DNA from 4 places in the Streptomyces sp. NPDC031049 genome. Region 4 is predicted to be linked to each of the others. Evidence: riboswitches for the same ligand, from Rfam matches in the RefSeq annotation. Region 4 holds a riboswitch; each other region holds the start of a gene.
The links. Region 4 has a riboswitch for cyclic di-AMP ahead of ACZ45Q_RS22005 (M23 family metallopeptidase). Riboswitches for the same ligand answer to the same signal wherever they lie in the genome.
Positions count from the first base shown of each region.

Region 1 (2,193 bases), on a different contig from region 4:
ATCCCGCTCCTCGGGGCCTCCGGTGCCAGCGCGGCCGACGGCACGGCCTGGGACCGCGTCGCCGAGTGCGAGACCGGCGGGGCCTGGAGCCAGAACAGCGGCAACGGCTACTACGGCGGTCTGCAGTTGACCCAGGACAAGTGGGAGGCCTACGGCGGGCTCGCCTACGCGTCGAGCGCCGACCAGGCCAGCCGGGCCCAGCAGATAGCGGTCGCCGAGAAGCTGCTCGCCGCCGAGGGCATCACCGCGTGGCCGACCTGCGGACTGCTCGCCGGACTGGAGAACGACTCGCCCTCGTCGGTCGGCGGCGGCACCGCGGATGACGGGTCGTCGGACCAGGGGAGCGACACCTCCAAAAAGCCCACCTCGCCCACCTCGCCCACATCGGACTCTTCGGATGCTCCGGATAGATCGGGCGAGTCGGGCTCCACCGCCCCGGACTCCGGCTCCTCACCCTCGGCGAGCCCGCCGGCTCCGTCCGGCGCCGCGACGGAGGGAGCGGACGGAGCGGACGGGGCGGACGAACCGGTCGAGTCCGACACGCCCGGCGAAAACGGTTCGTCCAGCGGCTCCGCCTCCGACCCGGCCACCACGAAGCGCGACGACTCGGACAACTCCGGCCACGGCGCCGGTCCTTCGGACCCGGCCGAGACGGGCCAGGCCGGCACCGGCCGCCATCGCGGCGAGAGCGCGGACGAGAGCGCCGGGGGCGGCCGTGCGGACGGCTCGGCCGGGCGGCACGCCTCGCGCGGCGACGCGGCCGCGCGCGACGCCGCGGACGGCACGTACACCGTCCGCTCCGGCGACAGCCTCTGGGGCATCGCGGACTCCCTTGAGCTGAGCGGCGGGTGGCGTGCGCTCTACGCCGCGAACGAGGAGACCGTCGGTGCCGACCCCGACCACATTCTGCCCGGTCAGAAGCTTGCAGTGAGTGCCGAATCGGGCGAAAAGTAGCGGGAGTTCGTGTCCCGGTTCGGGCTTGATGTCGGCTTTAAACGCCGTGAGAGATAGGTCTCAGAAGCCCTGATCGTCTTTGAAAATCCGCGGAGCGCGTGGCTACGGTCATGACCGCTCGCCATTCGCGGGCCCCGGTTGCCGCAACGCCGAATCCTGCCAGCGGCCGTCCGGGAACAGTCGTCGCGTCAAGCGCCGCAGGCAGGAGCGGGGGACCCAAGGTAAGTGCCGCGCAGGACGGTTGCGTCCGAGCGGCTAGGGGTGAAGCCGAGTCCCGCAAGGGACCCGGCCGGGCAACTCAACCGGCCCGAACCCGACAGCTCACCTCGCAGGCGTCGGTGAGGGGATCCAACCATGCTGTTTTCCGGCAAGGGCAAGCACCGTCGTCCGTCCAAGGCCACTCGCGCCATCGCCGTCGCCGGCGTCACCGGCGCCGCCGTCGCCGCCCCGCTGATGGCGGCCGGCAACGCCTCCGCCGCCACCGCCTCCGAGTGGGACGCCGTCGCCCAGTGCGAGTCCGGCGGCAACTGGTCCATCAACACCGGCAACGGCTACTACGGCGGTCTTCAGTTCTCCGCCTCCACCTGGGCCGGCTACGGCGGCACCCAGTACGCGGCCACCGCCGACCAGGCCACCAAGGCCCAGCAGATCGAGATCGCCGAGAAGGTCCTCGCGGGCCAGGGCAAGGGCGCCTGGCCGGTCTGCGGCAAGAACCTGTCCAGCACCCCGTACAACGGTGGCGGCTCCACCGGGACCGGCGGTTCCTCGAACGGCTCCTCGAACAGCTCCTCCGGCGCCACGGAGAGCCGCGAGACCGAGCAGAAGGCCTCCCGTTCGCAGGAGCGCCCGGCCGCGCCCAAGGCCGAGGAGAGCAAGAAGACCGTCACCACCCCGACCGGCAAGAAGGTCGAGAAGGGCGACGGCGAGTACAAGGTGGTCAAGGGCGACACCCTCAGCTCCATCGCCGCCGAGCACGGCGTCGAGGGCGGCTGGGAGAAGCTGTTCCAGCTCAACGACGACATCGTCGAGGACGCCGACCTCATCTACCCGGGCCAGCAGCTGCACCTGAAGTAAGCAGCGGTCCCTCCGCCTCCCGCCCCGGTGCGTCTTCCCCCGTACGCACCGGGGCGGGGTCGCGTCCGGACCGGGTTCCATTGGTCCGGATCTTTTGTTCCGTTCGGAAACAATTTACTCTCGGTTCTGTCCACAGGGTGGGTGACCGGCTGGCCGATCGCCCGG
Region 1 is NZ_JBVIGC010000016.1:100,266-102,458, forward strand. It holds gene ACZ45Q_RS25510 (LysM peptidoglycan-binding domain-containing protein) at 1-954, shown strand, start outside; cyclic di-AMP (ydaO/yuaA leader) riboswitch at 1,138-1,304, shown strand; gene ACZ45Q_RS25515 (transglycosylase family protein) at 1,309-2,028, shown strand.
Region 1: another riboswitch for cyclic di-AMP. It lies ahead of ACZ45Q_RS25515 (transglycosylase family protein); the one in region 4 lies ahead of ACZ45Q_RS22005 (M23 family metallopeptidase).

Region 2 (2,193 bases), on a different contig from region 4:
CGCCGATGATTGACACGTGTTTCCGTGACTCTATGGCAATGGGCCAGGAATTCCGATGGCGGCTGGAATTCATGACCGTTTTTTGGACAACCGGGCGGGCCGGCCGGGTACGCGAAAACGCCGAAAGCCCCGGAGCGGTCCGGGGCTTTCGGCGGTGCGTCGCGCGCGGGACGTCAGATACTGACGCCGTGGGAGCGGAGGTAGGCCAATGGGTCGATGTCCGAGCCGTACTCCTGGCCCGTGCGGGCCTCGAAGTGCAGGTGCGGTCCGGTGGAGTTGCCGGTCGAGCCGGCGAGCCCGATCTGCTGGCCGGGGACGACCGCCTGGCCCACCGAGACACCGATGGACGACAGGTGCCCGTACTGGGTGTACGTCCCGTCGTGCATCCGGATCACGACCTGGTTGCCGTACGCCCCGCCCCAGCCGGCCTCGACGACGGTGCCGGCGCCGACCGACCGCACGGAGGTGCCGGTCGCGGCGTGGAAGTCGATGCCGGTGTGGCTGCCGGAGGACCACAGGCCGCTGGTGGCCCGGTAGCCCGTGGAGACGTAGGAGCCGCTCACGGGGGCGACGTAGGTGGTGAGGCGCTTGCGCTCGGCCTCGCGGGCGGCGCGTTCCTTGGCCTCGCGCGCCTTCTCCGCGGCCACCTGGGCCGCCTCGGCCGCCCGCTGACGCGCGGCCTCCTCGGCCCGCTTCTCGGCGGCGGCCTCTTCGGCGGCCTGCCGCTGCGCGGTGGCCTGAGCGTCGATCTCCTCGGCTATGGAGTCACCGATGGTGACGACCGGGGTGATGCCGGTCTGCTCGGGGACCGGCTCGACGGCGAGCGCCGGGGCCGCGAGGGTGCCGACGACTCCGGTGGTGGTGAGGGCCGCGACACCCGCCGCGCGGGCGGTGGTGCGCTGCATCCGGCTGGGCCGGCGGTGCTTCCCGGTGGCGCGCGTGAACGCCATGAACAGGCTCGTCCTTTCCTTCCCTCTCGCCTACCGGGTTAGCTGACGGGTTCGGAGCAGGAAGGTCTCCTACGGACCCCCCTCGCTGTGCGCGCGGGCGTCCGATTCACCCCAAGGGACTGGTGGGTCCCCGGCTCCCCTGGCTCGCGCCGTACGGGGACTCGGCGATGGCTGCCCGGCGCCGCGGGTGCGACGCAACTGCCTGACGAACAGCCCGGAAGACGCTAAGGCGGAGGACTTTCAATTCCCAAACGGAACTGCGGTTTTGTAGCACACACCACAGGCCAGACAGGCATCTCTACCGCAATTCCGACATACTTGCGACGCGCTTGCCACGGGTGCCTCCGCGCGCACGTCCGACGGACAGGGCCCCGGTGACGCTCGCGTCACCGGGGCCCCACGCGTGTGCGGCTGATCGCCCGTCTACTCGGCGGCCACGACGGTGACTTCGCCGATCCCGAGGGCCTCGACCGGCTTCTTGATCTGCGCCGCGTCGCCGACGAGGACCGTCACCAGGCGGTCCACCGGGAAGGCGTTGACGACCGCCGCGGTGGCCTCCACCGTGCCGGTGGCGGCGAGCTGCTGATAGAGCGTCGCCTGGAAGTCGTCCGGCAGGTGCTGCTCGACCTGGTCGGCGAGCGTGCTCGCCACGGCCGCCGCGGTCTCGTACTTCAGCGGGGCGACCCCGACCAGGTTCTGCACCGCGACGTCGCGCTCGCCGTCGGTGAGCCCCTCCGCGGCGAGCGTGCGCAGCACGGTCCACAGGTCGGCGAGGGCCGGACCGGTGTTCGGGGTGTCGACGGAGCCGCTGATGGCGAGCATCGACGCGCCCGTGCCGTCGGGTGCGGAGCGCAGGACCTGGCCGAACGCCCGCACGCCGTAGGTGTAGCCCTTCTCCTCGCGCAGGACGCGGTCCAGGCGGGAGGTGAGCGTGCCGCCCAGGCAGTAGGTGCCGAGCACCTGGGCGGGCCACACGCGGTCGTGCCGGTCGGGACCGGTGCGGCCGATCAGCAGCTGGGTCTGGACGGCCCCCGGGCGGTCCACGATCACGACCCTGCCGGTGTCGTCGGCGACCACCGGGGGCACCGGGCGCGGCTCGGCCGCGGAGCCGGTCCACGCGCCGAGCGTGTCGCCGAGCAGCGCGTCGAGGTCGATGCCGGTCAGGTCGCCGACGACCACGACGGTGGCCGTGGCGGGGCGGACGTGCCGCTCGTAGAAGGCGCGCACGGCCGCGGAGTCGATG
Region 2 is NZ_JBVIGC010000020.1:115,891-118,083, reverse strand. It holds gene ACZ45Q_RS28505 (M23 family metallopeptidase) at 174-950, opposite strand; cyclic di-AMP (ydaO/yuaA leader) riboswitch at 963-1,127, opposite strand; gene ACZ45Q_RS28500 (M16 family metallopeptidase) at 1,374-2,193, opposite strand, start outside.
Region 2: another riboswitch for cyclic di-AMP. It lies ahead of ACZ45Q_RS28505 (M23 family metallopeptidase); the one in region 4 lies ahead of ACZ45Q_RS22005 (M23 family metallopeptidase).

Region 3 (2,193 bases), on a different contig from region 4:
GAGCCGGGGTCAGTCGAGCAGTCGCTCGCGCAGCCGCTGCCGGGTCTCGGGGGTGATCCGCAGGCCCTGCTCCAGGTAGCCGTCGACGCCGCCCCAGGTCCCCTCGATCGTCTCGAAGGCCGCCTGAAGATACTCGGCGCGCGCGTCGAACAGGGGGTTGAGCAGCTCCATGACCTCGGGGGAGTAGGCCGAGGCGGAGTCGCCGCCGCGACGCACCTTGTAGCGGCGGTGCGCGGCGCCCGACTTCAGGTAGTCCTCGACGATGGCGTCGCGCTCCACGCCCACGGCGAGCAGCGTCACCGCCACCGAGAGACCGGCCCGGTCCTTGCCCGCCGCGCAGTGCATCAGGGCGGGGACGCTGTCCTCGGCGAGGGCGTGCAGCACCTGGGAGTGCTCCGCCGTGCGCTCCTTGATGATCATGCGGTAGGAGGCGATCATCCGCTGGGCGCCCTTGTCGTCCGCCAGGATCTCCCGGAGCTGGTCCAGATCGCCGTCGCGGATCATCTTCCAGAACTCGGCGCCGTCGGCGGGGTCGGACAGCGGCAGGTTCACATTGCGCACGCCCGGCAGCGCGACGTCGGGGCCCTCCAGCTTCTGGTCGGCCGCGTTGCGGAAGTCGAAGATCGTGTGCAGACCCAGGGAGCCGAGGAACGCGGCGTCCTCCGCGGTGGCGTGCGCGAGGTGACCGCTGCGGTACAGCACTCCGTACCGCACCCGCCGGCCGTCCGCGGTCGGCAGTCCGCCCACGTCACGGAAATTGCGCACACCGGACAGCTCCGGCTCGGTCGACGGGACCTGCTGCGTCACGGGGACTCCTCCCACTCCGCCCCGCCGGCGCTGCTCGTCGACGGGCACCGACTCGACGATACGGCATCCCTTGCCTGGGGCAATGAGTTGTCCACAGGCAGGGGAACGGCAGGAACGGCGACCGGATAATTCTCCATTGAGTCTTTCAGGCCTTCTGTCCGAATTGGTGCCTTCATTCCAACTCGCTCTGGAATAAGGGAGGCTGGCGGACGGGTGCGTGAGGAGCGTCATATCCGTGACGGTGCGTTGCCCGTCATGTCCACGTAATTCACGTGCTTTTCAAGGATGTTTGCGGGTGACGGCGGCCCAGGAATCGACGGAGTGTGACGGCGCATTCCGGCAAAGGATCAAGCGAAATCCCCGAATCCGGAAACCGCCGCTTGTTCCTGTGCGTCTTGGTCCCTTACGTTCACCACCGATCCGGACGGACGCCTAATCCTGCCGCCGACCGGAGCCCGCACCCATCCATCACCCGTACACGGCAGGAGCGGGGGACCCACAGGTACAACCGCCTGTTCCGGTTCCCGGAACGGCTAGGGGTAAAGCCGCGCTTCGGCACGGCCGGGCATCTCCAGCCCGCACCCGACAGCTCACCTCGCAGGCGCCGGAGAGGAATGCGCCATGCCCGCGAAGGGTAAGCACCGTCGCAGCAAGACCCAGCGTCTGACCCGTACCATCGCCGCGGCCTCCACCGGTGGCGCCGCGCTCGCGCTGCCGTTCATCGGCGCCGCCGGAGCGCACGCCGCTCCCGCGCACAACGTGCCCGAAAAGGCCGTGAGTTCCCTTCCGGTGGCCCAGCAGAAGGCCGCCGGCAAGAACCTCGACCAGGCCGGGAAGTCCTCGGACGAGAGCACCTACACCGTGCGCGCCGGCGACTACCTCGCGAAGATCGCCGACGAGCAGGACGTCGCCGGCGGCTGGCAGCAGCTGTGGGCCGACAACCTCCAGGCCGTCGGCGAGGACCCGTCGCTCATCCACCCGGGCCTGAAGCTCACCATCGGCGGCAAGGCCGAGGCGGGCGCCGGTATGGCGGACAAGTCGAGCAAGTCCGGCAAGTCCAGCAAGCAGAGCAAGTCGGACAAGCCGGCGAAGTCTGCCGCCCAGGAGAAGTCGTCCTCGGGCGCCGCGCAGCAGGAGTCCTCCGACGAGGGCGCCAAGGCCCAGTCCGCGGGCACCTCCACCGCCTCCAGCGGTTTCGCCTCCCCGGTGCCGGGCGGCACCCTCGGGACGCCGTACCGCCAGTCGGGCAGCATGTGGTCCAGCGGTTACCACACCGGCGTCGACTTCGCCGTCCCCACCGGCACCTCCCTGAAGGCCGTGGGCTCGGGCACCGTCGTCTCGGCCGGCTGGGCCGGTGCCTACGGCAACCAGGTCGTCATCCGGCTC
Region 3 is NZ_JBVIGC010000007.1:4,723-6,915, forward strand. It holds gene ACZ45Q_RS13670 (tyrosine-protein phosphatase) at 10-807, opposite strand; cyclic di-AMP (ydaO/yuaA leader) riboswitch at 1,267-1,424, shown strand; gene ACZ45Q_RS13675 (M23 family metallopeptidase) at 1,429-2,193, shown strand, end outside.
Region 3: another riboswitch for cyclic di-AMP. It lies ahead of ACZ45Q_RS13675 (M23 family metallopeptidase); the one in region 4 lies ahead of ACZ45Q_RS22005 (M23 family metallopeptidase).

Region 4 (2,193 bases):
CACGGTATGCACCACACGGAGCGTATGCCTCGCGTGCACCGCATGCGCCCTACGGCCCGTACGGGCCCCCGCCGGCCTCCCACCAGCCGTACCGCCCGTGAACCGGAACCGGCAGCCCTGACGTCGGGGGGTTTGCCGTCAGGACCGCCGGGGTTCGGTGCGGGGCGGCCGTCAGGGGTTGAGGCCCTTGCTCCGCAGCCAGGCCAGCGGGTCGACCCCGCCGCCGTCCGCGGTGTGCACCTCCATGTGGAGGTGGGCGCCGGTCACGTTGCCCGTGGCGCCGACGCGGCCGATGACGTCTCCGGTGGTGACCTTCTGGCCGACGCTGACGCTGATGGAGGACTGGTGGGCGTACCAGATCTCGGTGCCGTCGTCGAGGGTGAGCACCGTCTTGTAGCCGTACGACCCGTCCCAGCCGGCCGACGTGATGGTGCCGCTGTGGACCGCCTTGAGCAGCGTGCCCGTGGGGGCGGCGAAGTCGAGGCCCGTGTGGTAGCCGGAGGACCAGTAGGCGCCGGCCTGACCGAAGGTGGAGGAGATGGTGTACGAGGAGGTCGGCAGCGTGTACTGCTTGGCGAGCTGGGCCAGCCGTTCGGCCTCGGCCTTCTTGCGGGCCTCCTCCTCGGCCTTCTTCTTGGCCGCGGCGGCCTTGGCCTCGGCCTCCTGAGCCGCCTTCTCGGCGGCCTCCGCGGCCTTCTTCTCGGCGGCGGCCCGGGCCTCGGCGGCGGCCTTGCTCTCGACCTGCGCCTGCTGCTGCTCGGCCTGCGCCAGGATCCGCTCCCGCAGCGACTCACCGGCGTCGGCGGCGCCCTCCTCGGTGTCCGCGGACGACGCCACGGCGACGTTGCTGAGCGGCGTCGCGGAGCCCTCGGGGGCCTTCTCCTCGTCGGAGATGAGGGAGCCGACGTTCGGCAGGTCGGGCATGGAGATCGACACCGGCGGCTTGCCGGTCTGCGCGCTGGCCATACCGCCCGCGCCGACGGCCGCTATGACACCGACGCCGAGGACGGTGGAGCTGCGGGCGAGTCCGCCGCGCTGCTTGGCGACGCGGTGCCGGCCGCGGACGGGGCGGACGGACTCCGCGGTGGGGTTCCACTCCTCCCACGGGCCCTCGTCGCGGGTGGGCGCGCCGTAGGCGAAGGTGTCGCCGTCGCGCTGGCTGGGCACGAACGGGGCCTCGGGGGCAGGCCGGTTGGACGCCACGTGGGCGTACTCCTTTCCTTCCTTCTCCGCCTACCGGGTTAGCTGACGGGTTCGGAGCAGGAAGGTCTCCTACGCGCGTAAACGGGCCGTGTCTCCACGGCGGCATACGCCCGATTCACCCCAAGGTGGTGGTTCCCCGGTTCCTGTGCATCTCTGCGCAGGATTCGGCGCGTGCGCACGGAGCCGCCTTCTGTGACGGCTGGGACGACCGCGCTGCGTTATCGAACGTTAATAGACCCGGGGCTCTTATTCCAAGCCGTTCCTCTTGATCATTAACGATTTCGGCACGGACGCATGCCTCACGACCGGCGAAAAACGGGCGACTTGACCGCACCTCAGCCCGCCCTCGCCCGCCATCCTTCACCCCTCGACGCCTGACGGTATATCAGTTGTTATGCGGAGGGCGCCTGGCCGGTCACCGCTCGTGACAATGATCAAGGGCGGTGCGGCCGGCGCACCGCGAGCAGCGCCATGTCGTCCGCCATGCCACCGCCCGCATGCCGGCGCACGTCCTCGGCGAGCACGTCGAGCAGCTCGACGGGGTGGCCGAAGACGCGTCCGGCGAGCCGCTCCCGGGGATCGTAGAAGGCACCGCGGGCGTCACGGGCCTCGGACAGCCCGTCGGTGTAGAGCAGCAGCGTGGCCCCGCCGGGGAAGCGGGCCTCCTCCGCGCGGTCGGGCCAGACGCCCAGTTCCCCCATGCCGAGCGGCAGGGCGGCGTCGCGGGCGGTCAGGGTGCGCAGGGCGCCGTCGGCGTGCAGCAGCAGCGGTGGTGGATGGCCTCGGTTGACCAGGCGCACCACGCCGTCGCCGTGCGGGAGTTCGGCGAGGACGGCGGTGGTGAAGCCCTCGAAGTCGTCCAGCCCTTCCCGGCGGGCGCCCTCGCGGGCCAGCGCCCGCTCCAGCCGCTGCGCGACCGCCTCCAGCGTGGCCTCCTGCTCGGCGGCCTCCCGGAACGCCCCGATCACGACGGCCACGGCCCCCACGGCG
Region 4 is NZ_JBVIGC010000013.1:17,345-19,537, forward strand. It holds gene ACZ45Q_RS22000 (PrsW family intramembrane metalloprotease) at 1-101, shown strand, start outside; gene ACZ45Q_RS22005 (M23 family metallopeptidase) at 172-1,203, opposite strand; cyclic di-AMP (ydaO/yuaA leader) riboswitch at 1,216-1,383, opposite strand; gene ACZ45Q_RS22010 (PP2C family protein-serine/threonine phosphatase) at 1,638-2,193, opposite strand, start outside.